Regions from separate parts of the Mixta mediterraneensis genome, predicted to be linked through region 2. Evidence: predicted binding sites of a transcription regulator. Region 2 holds the regulator's gene; each other region holds the start of a gene.
The links. The regulator Fur, encoded in region 2, represses iron uptake genes when iron is present. The targets are predictions, from matches to a motif close to ATAATAATGAGAACNACTATCAA.
Positions count from the first base shown of each region.

Region 1 (5,047 bases), on a different contig from region 2:
CGGGTGCTGATACCGTTATCCCATGCGCCTGTCCAGGTCACCGCAAAGTTTTGACGATACAAACGGTTAGTCTCATCACCATATTTGCTCTGCACTAATGCGCTGGTGTTGGTGTTCTGGGTATCGCCGGCATACAGATTGCCCTGACGGCTGTAACCCGCTTCAAACTCCAGGGCCTGCATCGGTGCAAAAGCCCAGCGCAGCAGCGCATTAATATCTTTATTGATTACCCCTTCCCGGCCCGCCGGCACGGTTGTGGCATACGTTCCGGTGCGCAGCGACTGATGCCCTTCATTAATGAATCGCGCATCAGCCTGCGTTTTCGCTAATCCGCCATACAAGCGAAAGCTGAAGTCATCACCCAGTGGGCCTGACAAGCTGAAATTGGTGCGTTTGGTTGAGCCCTCTTCCTTGTGCTCTGGCGCGTTAAAATAGGTATTCCATGAACCGTGCCATTCGTTGGTATCTTTCTTCGTGATGATATTTACCACCCCGCCCGCAGCGCCATTACCGTAACGCGCCGCCGCCGGTCCACGTATAACTTCTATACGGTCGATCATTTCCGGTGGTACCCAACTGGTATCCCCCCGCGTATCACGCTCGCCACGCCAGCCAAGGCGCACCGAATTGCGGCTGGTCACCGGCAGACCATCTATCAGAATCAGGGTATTTTCCGGTCCCATACCGCGAATATCAATTTGACGGTTGTTACCACGCTGGCCGCTGGTCGAATTTCCGGTGAGGTTTACCCCCGGCATGGTGCGAATGATTTCAGAGACATCACGTGCTGGTGGACGTTTTTTGATTTCGTCAGAAGTAATAGTAGAAACGCCTGGTGCCTGCAGCGTTTGTTCTGCTGCGTTAACTACCATGGTTCCACCGTCAGCCTCAACGGTGTCAGTTGTATCGCTGGAATTTGTTGATTCGGTCGTTGTTTCCGTGGCGGTTGCTGCGGGAATAAAAGACGCGGCCAGACCGATTTCAAGCAGAATGGCTAATGAAAGCCGTGATAATTTTTTCATTTTATTTGTTCCTGGATTGCCAGCAGCGTTATAACCACTGGCGCGCCGGTGAAAGGTGATTTACCTTGCCTGCTACGCATTCCAGATCTGACCGGGCCGTCCTGTGGAGAACATCGTCTCTTTATTAAAGCCGATGCGGTAGACGGAACGCGCGCGCTCCCCAAAGAGCGGAAACACCCTATTGCAAATGCAAATAATTATCAATAGTATTATTTATAACATTCTTGCCAGTAACAATGCGCAGTAATCGGCTGATGGTATGTATGACGTGGTTAAATGAAATGACCGGTAGTGAAGGCTGGTGGCAGGAACAACAACAGCGCGGTATCCCCTTCATTGAGTCCCATGAAACCGGTGATTGTCAGGTCACGTTCTTTTGGCGCGACCCGCACGGCACCCAGTCTCAGTCAGCAATACTACGCGTCTGGATCAATATCACTGGCGTGACAGATCATCATCAGTCAGCCGCTCCTGTCTCTTTAGCCCGCGTACCTGATACCGATGTCTGGTTCTGGCAAACCCTTTTGCCCGCCACCTGGCGTGGCAGCTATTGCCTGATGCCCGACGCACAGCCCGTTGCCTTTCAGGGTCAGCCCGATATGCAAACGCTGCGTAACTGGTGGCGCGATAAATTCCCTACCGCGCAAAGCGATCCACTCAATCGTTTACGCAGCTGGTCTGGCGGACGCGGGATGAGCGTCTCTCCGCTGCATCTGCCGCAGTCGCCTAATCAGGATGTCTGGCGCGCGACTGATGAAGGCAAGGCGCCGATGCTGCCGTTGCAGCATTACATCTGGCGCAGCGAACGCTTAGGCAATCAGCGCTCAATATGGATTTACACCACCCACGATGCCCAGCCGGAAAATCGCCCGCTCGCGCTGCTGCTGGACGGACAGTTCTGGGCCAATACGATGCCCATCGCCGGGCCGTTACAGCAGCTCACCGACGCGGGCGAACTGCCACCTGCGGTCTATGTGATGATTGACATCATCGATCGTGAGCACCGCACCCGTGAACTGACCTGTAATCCCGATTTCTGGCTGGCGATTCAGGAAGAGCTGCTACCACAAGTCCAGCAATGGGCCGCGCATCGTCGCGACGCAGTTAATACCGTCGTCGCAGGACAAAGCTTTGGTGGATTGTCATCGGTCTATGCGACGTTGCGTTGGCCTGACACCTTTGGCGCAGCGGTCAGCTTATCGGGCTCTTTCTGGTGGCCCGAGCGTGTCAATGCCAACGGCTGGCTACCGCAACAGTTACAACAAGGTTTACTGGCCGCCGCGCCGCGCCGCTTTTATCTTGAAGCGGGCAAGCGCGAGCGCCTGATACTGGCGGCGAATCAACAACTTCAAAAAGACCTGATTTCTGCCGGACATCAGGTTAATTATCATCCGGTCGAAGGCGGCCACGACGCGCTTTGCTGGCGCGGCGGCCTGCTGAACGGACTGAAAGCAATGTGGCAATACCTGTAATTCGCTTATCTCGCTCGCCTTTTACGAGCAGGAGACAGACATGCAACACCTGAACCCGTTTGACGATCCGCAACTGGATTGTCACGTGCTGCAAAATGCGCAGCAGCAATACAGTTTGTGGCCCGCCTTTAAGGCGCTTCCACCCGGATGGCAAACCGTATTTGGTCCGCAACCGCAGGCAGTCTGCCTGAGCTGGTTGAATGAGAACTGGCGCGACATTCGTCCGGTGACTGAAAACGCAAACCGGAGCGACAATGTCTGAAATTCTGATGAGCCGAAACCGAACCAAAATCAATACGCTGCCGCTGGTTGCCGCGCAGCCTGGGATCTGGATTGCCGATCAGCTGTCGAAGCATCACAACGCCTATGCGGTGGCGCACTTTATTGAGTTGCGTGGCGACTTGGACAGTGCACTGTTAGCTAAAGCTATCGTTGCCGGCATGAAGGAAGCGGATACGCTGAATATGGCGTTTGGCGAACAGGATGGCGAGCCACAACAGTGGTCTGCCCCCCAGGCGTTTAGCGAGCCGAAAATCATTGATTTGCGTCATGAAGCCCATCCCGATACCGCTGCGCGCGCGCTGATGCGTCAGGATATGTCCAGCGATCTGCGCGTGTTAAGCGGTGCGCCACTTTATCATCACAGCCTGATACGCCTGGGCGATCAACACTGGTATTGGTATCAGCGTTATCACCATCTGGTGGTCGATGGTTTTAGTTTTACCGCTCTGACTCGCCGTATCGCCAGTCTGTATAGCGCCTGGCAGCGTAAAGACCTGCCGGAATCCACCCCTTTTGTGCCGTTCAGTGAAGTGGTTGAGGAGTATCAGCGCTATCAGGAATCCGCCACCTGGCAGCGCGACCGTGCGTTCTGGCGCGAAAAAGGCGCTCAGCTACCGCCCCCCGCCTCACTGTCTACGCAGCCATTATCCGGGCAAAGCGCCAGCACCGATCTGCTGCGTCTGGAACTGGCGCTGGATCGCCCTCTCTTCCAGACGCTGTTATCACACACCCAACAACATCATCTCAGCACAGCAGATACCGCCTTTGCGCTGGTGGCGCTGTGGCTGGCGCGCCTGAGTGGGCAAAACGATTTTGCCGCAGGCTTTATCTTTATGCGCCGTATTGGCTCGGCCGCGCTGTGCGCCACCGGTCCGGTGATCAACGTGCTGCCAATGGCAGTGCATTACGATCCCGCACAGCCATTAAGCGCGCTGGCCGTGCAGCTGGCGAAGGAAGTTAAGAAAATGCGTCGCCATCAGCGCTTTGACGCTGAACAGGTACAGCGCGATTTAGGTCGTCTGGGTGATAGCGATCCGCTTTATGGCCCGGTAATCAATCTTAAAATGTTTGATTACCGGCTGGATTTCGCTGGCATTGAGGGTATCACGCATCAGCTGGCTTCCGGCCCGGTACGCGATTTAGAAATCGCCATTTACCTCAGCGAACAGGGTGATTTAACGATTGAGCTGCTGGCAAATGCCGAACGCTACAGCGAAAGCATGCTGAAGCAGCATCTTAACCGCTTCCCTCTGCTGCTGACACAGCTAGCGACACAGCCAGAACGAGCCTGTGGCGAGCTGGATCTGTTGATGCCGGATGAACATCAGCAGCTGACAGCGATCAATCAAACCGGGGTAGCCTTACCCGCCGAAACCTTATGCAGTCTGCTTATCAGGCAGGCGCAGCGGACCCCCTATGCACCGGCGCTGTCTGATGCGTGTCACCAGCTAAATTATCAGGAAATGCAGCAACAGGTTCAGGCGCTAGCGCAGCAGCTTATCGCCAGAGGCGTTCAGCGCGGCGATATTGTCGCCGTGGCGCTGCCGCGCTCGGTATTTCTGTCGCTGTCATTGCAGGCGATCATTAGCATTGGCGCAGCCTATTTACCCCTGGATACCGGCTATCCAGACGATCGTCTACAGCTAATGCTGGCAGACGCCGCACCAAAAACGCTGATTACCAGCCGTGCATTAGCCGATCGTCTGGCTGCTATTTCGCCGGTAGAAGCGATGTTCTACGATGCATTGCTGGCGCCCGTAGCTGAGAGCACGTCACAAATGCCGCGCCCGCAGGATGGGGCTTACATTATTTATACCTCCGGCTCTACGGGGCGCCCGAAAGGCGTGCTGGTGGGCCATGAAGCGATTGTCAATCGTCTGATGTGGATGCAGGATCACTATCCGCTCGCCGCTGACGATGTGGTATTACAAAAAACTCCAGGCAGTTTCGACGTTTCTGTCTGGGAGTTTTTCCGGCCGTTAACGGTAGGTGCACAACTGGTGATGGCCCCGCCGGATGCGCACCGTGATCCAGAAGCGTTGCAACAGCTATTCGCCCATTTTCGCGTTACCACGACACACTTTGTGCCATCAATGTTAGCGGCCTTTGTTGCCTCGTTGCAGGACAAAACCGCCGTGGCGCATTGTGCCAGCTTGCGTCGCGTATTCTGTAGCGGCGAAGCGTTGCCAACTGAGCTGTCACGGCAATGGCAAGCGCTTACGCAAATCGAGCTGCATAATTTGTATGGCCCAACCGAAGCGGCGGTGGATG
Region 1 is NZ_JASUAZ010000002.1:200,942-205,988, reverse strand. Features, by position in the region: gene QRY16_RS02745 (TonB-dependent siderophore receptor) at 1-1,022, opposite strand, end outside; gene fes (enterochelin esterase) at 1,277-2,494, shown strand; gene QRY16_RS02735 (MbtH family protein) at 2,535-2,756, shown strand; gene QRY16_RS02730 (enterobactin synthase subunit F) at 2,749-5,047, shown strand, end outside.
Region 1: a site for Fur is predicted at 1,210-1,232, ahead of fes (enterochelin esterase). Genes of this name have one in related genera too.

Region 2 (5,047 bases):
GTAACGCCATTCTTTTTACGCTCTTCAGCAATCGCCTGGGCAATTGCCAAAATGTGCAACTCATTGAAGCTTTGCCGTCCTGCGCTACCGCGATGGCCTGATGTGCCAAATTTCACTGCATGTTCCGGGTTCGCCACATCGGGCTTCAGGACATAATACTGTGATGTTAATTGTGCAACGTTAATCAAATCGCTCTGCTGGGCGGGCTGCCCGGCACGGGGGTGATTGGCCATTGGCGCTTCTCCCTGACGCTTCAGTTTAAATGGTGCCGCAAACTTTCTCTGTCAGTTCCTGTGGGAACTGCATCGACAGCATAATGTGTTCGACCATGCTGCTTTTGCGACCGGTATTAGTATTGGTGATCACCCAGTACGGCGTGCCAGGAACATGTTTTGGCTTCGTATGGGTGCCGTTCTGCAACAGCGTGTGCTCATCGCCTGCAAAGTATACGCGGGTGCGGCCTTGCAGTGAGGCGGTTGCCTCGGCAAACGCTTTCGTATCTAAACGATAGAGCGTTGACAAAATCAGCATAAAGCGGTTAACCGCGCGCTTCTGCTCCGCATATTCATCGGAAAGCATTAGTTCACGCATCGCACGCACGCGATCCTGCGGACGCAATTCGGCACGCACGGACTGTGCCTCTTTGCCTTCAGTATTCGCTGCGGTTTGCGCAGCTGCCGCAGTTTGACCGGCGGTGAACTTCAGCATGCGACGCAGAATATCCGATGCGCTTTCGCCAATATGTTGCGTGTGGCTGGCAATATAACGGTAGAGCTCTTCGTCAACTTCGATCGTTTTCATCTTATTCCGTACGGTTCTTACCCATGACAGAACCACCTGTTTCCTGAAAAGCCCTTAGCAAAATTTGGCGTTCCGAAATGTGAGCGGGTTCTAACATGAGGATTATAAAGTTAAATTCAGGCGGGCTGTTAGCGTTCAAACGGTTTATGGGCAAAAGTCAGAATATGTCCTAATGCCGCCGGAACCGGCGCGCCTAAAAAGGTGAATCCATGATAACCTAAGCTTAGGTCTCAAACTTAAGAACTTTGCCATGATTTTGAACGCCCGTCTGCAAACTGAACAATCAACTGCTGATTCCTTACCCGTCCTGCTTATTCACGGCCTTTTTGGTAGCCTCGACAATCTTGGCGTGCTGGCGCGGGGTTTAAAGGACGATCGCCCATTAATTCAGGTTGATGTCCGGAATCATGGCCTGTCACCGCGATCTGAAGAGATGAACTACGCTGTCATGGCGCAGGACATGTTCGACACGCTGGACGCCCATGACATTGATCGTGTGTCGGTTATCGGGCATTCGATGGGTGGCAAAATTGCCATGGCGCTGAGCGCGCTGGCTCCTGAACGTATTGAACAATTAGTCATGATTGACATCGCGCCGGTTGACTATCAAACCCGCCGCCATGATGACGTTTTTGCCGCTATCCGCGCGGTGAATAAAGCCGGCGTTACACGTCGTAGTGAAACCGCCAGGATAATGCGCAACGTGATTAATGAAGAGGGCGTGATTCAGTTCATTCTCAAATCATTTCATGACGGTAAATGGCGCTTCAACGTGCCGGTGCTGTGGGACAATTACGCGACCATTACTGGCTGGCAGGAGATCCCAGCGTGGCCGCATTCGGTTTTATTTATTCGCGGCGGTGATTCTGCCTATCTGGATAATCAATATCGCGACACATTATTAAAACAGTTTCCGGCAGCGCAGGCACATGTCATCAATGGCGCAGGACATTGGGTCCATGCCGAGAAGCCTGATGCTGTTTTGCGCAGCATCCGCCGTTTTTTTGCGCTTTAAAAGCAAATACCTGTCAGCAAAAGTTTAGGATTGGCGCACGCGGTTAGCGTGGAGTATGATGGCGCGCTAAAAATTTGCCGCCGATCATTTTTGTCGCGGTAAGCGCCAATAATTTATAATCTGCGCGGCCTGAGCTCGCGCCCATTCAGTTTCATTAAGCCATGGCAAAAGAACACACTGACCGCACCACGCTCGATCTGTTTGCTGAGGAGCGTCGACCCGGTCGCCCTAAAACCAGCCCGCTTTCGCGCGATGAACAACTGCGTATCAATAAACGCAATCAACTGAAACGTGACAAAGGGCGCGGGCTACGCCGTGTCGAACTGAAAATGAACCGTGAAGCCGTTGAGGCGCTGAATACCCTGGCGGAACAACGTAACCTCAGCCGCAGCGAACTGATCGAACAGATGTTGCTGGCACAACTCAAGCTGGACTGAAGCCAACAAAACGCACGCAGAAACAAATGTCGCGGCTTTACGAGTTCCGCGCTTTTGCCTCGTCTGCTATTATTCGCAGAAATGTGCTGCTTTAGCACACAACTCATCATCAGGATTTAAGAGGTTATTTTACCCATGGCAATCGTAGGCATCTTCTTTGGCAGCGATACCGGCAACACCGAAAACATTGCAAAAATGATCCAGAAACAGCTGGGTAAAGACGTTGCTGAAGTGCACGACATCGCAAAAAGCACCAAAGAAGATCTGGAAGCGTTTGACATCCTGCTGCTGGGCATCCCAACCTGGTATTATGGCGAAGCGCAGTGCGACTGGGATGACTTTTTCCCCACGCTGGAAGAGATCGATTTCAACGGTAAGCTGGTCGCCCTGTTTGGTTGTGGCGATCAGGAAGATTATGCAGAATATTTCTGTGATGCGATGGGCACCATTCGTGACATCATCGAACCGAACGGCGCTATCATTGTTGGGCACTGGCCAACCGAAGGCTATCACTTCGAAGCATCTAAGGGCCTGGCTGACGATAAAAACTTCCTCGGTCTGACTATCGACGAAGACCGTCAGCCAGAACTAACTAACGAACGCGTTGATAAATGGGTTAAGCAGATTTTTGACGAGCTTCAGCTCAAAGAAATTATCGAAGCGTAAAGCTTCTCTGACTCAATGTGGGCGCTGGCTCACATTGAGCCAAAGAAAATTCCTATAGAAATAATAGCCACATTTTTTTAACTTTCTTCGTTTAACCTGTAGAATACCCCTATCGGTCATCCGCTTATTTTTCTGGATAAGAAATGAGGCTGAACGAAATGTTAACAGAACCCTGCAGAAATTCCCCGGCTCGGTACATGCCTTACAGCTAACGGTGATTTCCCGCATTTCCCCTCGGTTTTCATTTCGCTGCTTCAGTTCTATAATGAGACGCAAATGAGAATGGGTGTAGATCGACATTCAAGGCCAAGCGCCACAAAAGTGATTAAAGTAACAGGACAAAATCCGCATGACTGACAACAATACCGCATTAAAGAAGGCTGGCCTGAAAGTCACGCTGCCCAGACTGAAAATTCTGGAAGTGCTTCAGGAACCTGAATGCCATCACGTCAGTGCGGAAGATCTATATAAACGCCTGATTGATATGGGCGAAGAGATTGGTTTAGCGACCGTTTACCGCGTTTTGAACCAGTTCGATGATGCGGGCATCGTGACGCGTCATAACTTTGAAGGCGGTAAATCTGTCTTTGAGCTGACGCAACAGCATCATCATGATCATCTGATCTGCCTGGACTGCGGCAAAGTCATCGAGTTCAGTGATGAGTCTATTGAGACCCGTCAACATGAAATCGCCACGCGCCACGGCATTAAATTAACGAACCACAGCCTGTATCTCTATGGTCACTGCTCGCTGGGTGACTGCCGTGAAGACGAAACGCTTCACGATAAATAAACGTGCCATGCAGCCCTATGAAAAAGCCGGTTTTAACCGGCTTTTTTTCTGTCTGAACGTCAGGCAACGAGCGTTTCCTGCAGGTAGCGCCAGCGCGGAATAGAAGTGCTGCAATCAAGGATTGCCAGTGAGATGCGGCTCTGATTTTTACCGTTCATCATTTGCAGTTCACGATACTGGATGGTGATTTCATTCATATGTTGCGAAATGATCACATGCTCGCTGGTAGCAATACGCATTCCCTCACGCTGCCCTTGCAGCTGATAAAATAGTTCTTCAACCTCATTTAAATTTAGCTGTTTTCCTTGTGGCGTTATCATGCAAAAATCAGGATGGAAATGGGAAAGTAAGAGCTGAAAGCTGTCATCAACTATTGCAGACCGGCTGAAAATACGTTCAATTAATTGATGTAAAACAACAACACTGTGTTTGGCTTCCTGGGCGATATCGGTCATTTATTTTCCTTTTAAAACCCGCATAGCAACGCTCTAAAGCGCATAGCCTACCTGAAAATCATCATTTCACATCCTGTAATAGATTAATTTTACTAAACTCGCATTTCTCACAATTTTGCCCAAAATGAGCAATTTCTGTATGTCAGCATAAACGGCTGCATTGACAAAAATTACAGCCATAAAAAAGGGCGATTATTCGCCCTTTTGTTTTTTTGTAATGTCAGCGATGAAAAACTTTAATCGCCAGTTTTTGCCCAGGTATCACGCAGCCCCACTGTGCGGTTAAACACCAGTTGAGAAGGTTTTGAGTAAGAGCTGTCAGCGCAGAAATAACCTTCACGCTCAAATTGATAGGGTGAAGTCGCTTCCACATTTTTCAAGCCTGGCTCGACAAAACCCTGTTTAATTTCCAGCGAATTTGGGTTGATGGTCGAAAGAAAATCCTCTGCAGCCGCCGGATTTGGCACACTAAACAGGCGATCATAAAGACGGAATTCTGCAGGCAGTGCGTGATCGACTGAAACCCAATGAATCACACCTTTAACTTTTCGACCGTCTGCAGGGTCTTTGCCCAGTGTATCTACATCACAGGTGCAATAGATGCAGGTAATCTTACCTTCTTCATCTTTTGCGACACGTTCCGCGCGAATGACGTAAGCATTACGCAGACGTACCTCTTTACCCAACACCAGACGCTTGTATTGCTTGTTCGCTTCCTCACGGAAGTCAGCACGATCAATCCAAATTTCACGGCTAAACGGCACTTCACGCGTGCCCATTTCCGCTTTATTTGGATGATTCGGCATACTGATGTTTTCGTTATGCCCTGCAGGCAGGTTTTCAATCACGACCTTCAGTGGATCCAGCACCGCCATTGCAC
Region 2 is NZ_JASUAZ010000008.1:43,334-48,380, reverse strand. Features, by position in the region: gene pgm (phosphoglucomutase (alpha-D-glucose-1,6-bisphosphate-dependent)) at 1-233, opposite strand, end outside; gene seqA (replication initiation negative regulator SeqA) at 259-801, opposite strand; gene ybfF (esterase) at 1,052-1,816, shown strand; gene ybfE (LexA regulated protein) at 1,978-2,253, shown strand; gene fldA (flavodoxin FldA) at 2,389-2,919, shown strand; gene fur (ferric iron uptake transcriptional regulator) at 3,269-3,712, shown strand; gene QRY16_RS07545 (hypothetical protein) at 3,772-4,167, opposite strand; gene glnS (glutamine--tRNA ligase) at 4,404-5,047, opposite strand, start outside.

Region 3 (5,047 bases), on a different contig from region 2:
TGATGGTCAATGTAAGCGCCGAGAATAATTGCGCCAAGTGGACGCATCAGAAAACCCGCGCCAAACGTCATTAGCGTGAGCATTAATGAGGTAAAGGGGTTATCGCCAGGAAAGAAGGTTTTGGCGATCGCGCTAGCATAGTAGCCGAAAACCATAAAATCATACATTTCGAGGAAATTACCGCTGGTCACGGTAAAGATGGTGTGTGCTGCACCTTTAGGTTTTTGTAAAGACTGGCTCCGACTCATTATTCGCTCCCTAGGTTTTTTATCCCTTTTTAGCGCAGTTACCGGCTATTTAACGTGACCTAACTCACCATTCCAATTTACAAAAGTGTGTTTATAAGTAACAAAAAATTAACACGAAAAAATTTATGCCGATGAATCGCCGCGTTGGATTAAAACAAAAAAGGGTGCCCAGCGGCACCCTTTCCTTACGTTTCGAAACGTTACTTCTTCATAGTTTCCATACCCATTAAGCCAATCTTCAAATAACCCGCGGTACGCAATTGATCCATCACGCTCATCAGTGTCTCGTAATCCACGCTTTTATCGGCCTGGAAGAAGATGGTGGTCTCCTTGTTACCTTCCGTCTGGCTGGTCAATACGCTCACCAAATTTTCTGGCGTGACCTGATCGTTACCGACATACAGCTGTTTATCCGCTTTAATTGACAGGTAAACGGGTTTCTCCGGACGCGGCTGCGGGGCACTGGTGGAAGCAGGCAAATTGACCCGCACATCCACGGTTGCCAGCGGCGCGGCGACCATAAAGATAATCAACAAAACCAGCATCACGTCGATAAACGGCGTCACGTTGATTTCATGCATTTCACCGTCGGTGTCCAGGTCGTCATTTAATCGCATCGCCATAAGAACTTATCCTAAGCGCAGTTTCTGAGCAGCAGCAGGACGAGCAACCTCAGGCTGAGTAGTCACGTTTCCCAGATCAATAGCGCGGCTTTGCAACAGCAGGATTTGTGCAGCAACGTCACCCAGCGAGGCTTTATAGCTGGCAATCATACGCGCAAAGACGTTATAGATCACAACGGCAGGAATAGCGGCGATCAGGCCAATTGCCGTTGCCAGCAGCGCTTCTGCGATGCCCGGCGCAACCACCGCCAGATTAGTCGTTTGAGTTTTAGCAATGCCGATGAAACTGTTCATAATGCCCCAGACGGTACCGAACAGGCCGATAAACGGCGATACCGAACCGATAGTGGCGAGGAATCCATTACCGCGTCCCGCGTGACGGCTGAAGGCGGCAACGCGACGCTCCAGGCGAAAGCTGGTGCGATCTTTAATACCGTTGGTATCATCGGTGCCGGCGGAAAGCGCTAATTCGTTTTGCGCATCATTCAGCAACACGCCGCTGTGGCTGTTGCTATTGAACTGTTGAGCTGCCTGCGCGGCGTCATGAAGATTCCGGGCTTCGCCCAGCGCTAATTGTTCGCGTTTCAGACGACGTTTTGCAGCGCTCAGTTCGGCGAATTTACCGAAGAAGATAGCCCACGTCACAACTGAGGCCAACAACAGGCCGATCATCACTACCTTTACCACGACATCGGCATGTTGATACATGCCCCAAACGGAGAGATCCGTTTGCATCAAATCACTGGCTACCACGCTGCTTCTCCAACTCATGTGCACGGATGCGGAACAAGGGCGAATAATAGCAAAAAACAAGCGAATTGATAGTAGTTCTCATTACTATTTACAAATGAGAGGAGATTTTTTTCATTTCAGGCTGTTCGCTTTCACACCGGTTTAGGCAATTGTTTTAAAATTGTGATATTGGATATGAATTTATTAAAACAACATTTTAAAATGTGAGCTAATTCATTCAATCGTAATCGTTTCGTTTTCCCCCGCCGCAATTTCTCTATGCTGGCTCCACGCGGCCACTTCTTCCTGCCCCTGATAATCAATGCGCCGCCCCTTCCTGCCCCTATTTGCTGGAGAAACAGAATGACGCTGAAAAAATTACTACTCGCAGTTTCGTTATCTTCCGCTGCGGCTTTTTGCCCTGCGGTGGTTTCCGCCAAAGTGATTAAAGTGGCTGAAGTTCAGCCAGCAGGTTATCCCACTGTAGTTGCGCTTGAAAATATGGGCGAGAAACTTAAAAAAGCAACCGACGGGCGCTTAGAGATGAAAGTTTATGCGGGCGGGGTGCTGGGCGATGAAGATCAAACCCTACAGCAAGTCCAGCTCGGCGCGATCGATATGATCCGCGTCTCGCTCGCTCCCGTCACCACTATCGCGCCAGAGACCAGCGTTTTAACTTTACCGTATGTGTTCCGCGACGAAGATCATATGCATAAAGTTCTGGACGGCGCTATTGGCAAGCAGATCGTCAATAACTTCGACAACGATCCCAACGCGCGCATGATCTTCCTGGGCTGGACCGATGCGGGTGTGCGCAACATGATTACCAAAAAGCCCATTAAGAAACCTGAAGATCTGAAAGGCATGAAGATCCGCGTACAAAACAGCGCGATTTCACTGGCCACGCTAAAAGCGATGGGAGCAAATCCGGTCGCGATGGGCGTGAGCGAAGTATTCAGCGCCATGCAAACCGGCGTGGTTGATGGCACCGAAAACAACCCGCCAACCTTTGTCGCCCATAACTATCTGCCGGTTGCTAAAAATTACACGTTGACGGGCCACTTCATTCAGCCGGAAATGATCCTGTATTCCAAACCGTTATGGGATCGTCTGTCTGCTGATGATCAGGCGCTGCTGAAAAAGTTAGGTAAAGAGGCGCAGGATGAAGAGCGTCAGCTATGGGCAACTTATACCCAGCAGTCGATAGAAAAAATGAAAGCGGGCGGCGTGACGTTTCAGGAAACCGATCGTGATTACTTTATCAAAGCCACGCAGCCGGTACGTGATCAGTTTGCCGGTAAGTATCAGGATCTGATGAAGCAGATCGCCGATGTGAAATAACCCTTCCCGCGTCATGCTGAACCATGACGCCTTAATTCAGGTATCGATAATGACTGCATATTCTCGTCTGATGGATGGGCTCTATCTGCTGTGCATGACAATCGCCGCCATCGCGCTGATGATCATGGTGACGGTGATCCCAATCGGCATTTTTGCCCGCTACGTATTAAATAGCGCCCTTTCCTGGCCCGAACCGGTGGCCATCATTTGCATGATTATTTTTACCTTTATTGGGGCGCCGGTTGGTTTTCGCGCGGGGACGCATATCTGCGTATCGATGATGACCGATCGCCTGTCGCCTGCAGCGCAGCGCCTGCTGTTACGGGTTTGCGATCTGCTGATGATCGCGACTTGCGTCATCATCTTCCGCGCCAGCTACAACCTGTGTGAAGCGATGTGGGTGCAATCGCTCGCCTCTTTTCCCACAGTGACTTACGGCGAAATGTATCTGCCCATTCCCATTGGCGCGATCTTCACGTTGTTATTTGTGGTGGAGCGACTGATTAATGGCGATCAACGTCAGCGCCCTATCGTGATCCTTGGCGGCACACACTAAGCGGAGCATAAAATGGATGCACTGATTTTAATCGGCAGCCTGGTGGCGTTGCTGTTGCTGGGCTTTCCGGTGGCGTTTGCCGTCGGCCTGAGCGCATTTATCGGCGCATGGTGGATCGATCTGCCACTGGAAGCCGTAGTGATTCAAATCACCAATGGCATTAATAAATTTTCTCTGCTGACCATTCCGTTCTTTATTCTTGCGGGAGCGATTATGGCGGAAGGCGGCATCGCCCGACGGCTGGTGAATTTCGCCTATATTTTTGTGGGCTTTATTCGCGGTGGCTTGTCGCTGGTGAATATTGTCGCTTCAACCTTTTTTGGCGCAATTTCGGGATCGTCGGTCGCCGACACGGCCTCCATTGGTTCGGTGATGGTTCCGCAGATGGAGGAGAAAGGCTATCCGCGTGATTTTGCCGCCGCCGTGACGGCCAGCGGTTCGGTGCAGGCAGTATTAATCCCGCCAAGCCACAACTCGGTAATTTATTCGTTAGCCACTGGCGGCGTGGTGACCATTTCGTCATTGTTTGTCGCCGGTATCATTCCGGCTCTGATGCTGGGTTTGTGCCTGATGATCATGTGCCTCTGCTTTGCACATAAACGGGGCTACCCCAAAGGCGAGCGTATTGCTTTTAAACAGGCGCTAAGCATTTTCTTCGACGCATTCTGGGGCCTGTTTACCATTGTCATTATTCTTGGCGGCATTTTATCGGGTATTTTTACCGCTTCGGAATCGGCGGCCATTGCCTGCTTATGGGCGTTCTTCGTCACCATGTTTATTTACCGCGACTTTAAATGGAGTCAGTTACATATCCTGCTGTTCCGTACCATCAAAACAGTGACCATCGTTATGGTGCTGATTGCTTTTGCTGCCGGATTTGGTGCGGTAATGACCTTTATGCAATTACCGACCCTTATCACTGAAGCTTTTACCAGCTTCTCCAGTAATAAATACGTCATCCTGATGTGCGTTAATTTTCTGCTGCTGGTGGTTGGCACGCTGATGGATATGGCCCCCCTGATTCTGATCCTGACGCCGGTGCTGCCAGTGGCAACCGAGTTAGGCATTAATCCGATACATTTCGGTATGATCATGCTAACCAACCTTGGCATCGGCTTAATCACACCGCCGGTTGGCACAGTATTATTCGTTGCCAGTGCGGTCAGTAAACAGAAGATTGAACAAGTGGTCAGCGCCATGCTGCCGTTCTACGGCATGCTGTTTGTGGTGCTGATGTTAATCACCTATATCCCGGCAATATCACTTTGGTTACCGCGACTGATGGGCATGATGTAGTGCGATAAAAAACAGGCTGGGCGGGCCTGTTTTTTGCTATACCGCCTGCTGATAATCATTATTCAGGCTCAACCTTGCAGACAGTTTCATGTTAACGTGAAACCTTTGTTGGACGCGGCAAGGCAGACCTTAATGACAACCAAAAAGATTGATACCACGCTGGTTAGCGCAGGACGCAGCAAGCGGTACACTCAAGGCGCGGTAAACAGCGTCATTCAACGTGCTTCTTCATTGGTTTTTGACACTGTAGC
Region 3 is NZ_JASUAZ010000011.1:43,877-48,923, reverse strand. Features, by position in the region: partial or broken gene tcuC (tricarballylate/proton symporter TcuC) at 1-248, opposite strand, end outside; gene exbD (TonB system transport protein ExbD) at 449-871, opposite strand; gene exbB (tol-pal system-associated acyl-CoA thioesterase) at 878-1,606, opposite strand; gene QRY16_RS09450 (TRAP transporter substrate-binding protein) at 1,967-2,944, shown strand; gene QRY16_RS09445 (TRAP transporter small permease) at 2,994-3,500, shown strand; gene QRY16_RS09440 (TRAP transporter large permease) at 3,513-4,796, shown strand; gene metC (cystathionine beta-lyase) at 4,929-5,047, shown strand, end outside.
Region 3: a site for Fur is predicted at 1,690-1,712, ahead of exbB (tol-pal system-associated acyl-CoA thioesterase). Genes of this name have one in related genera too.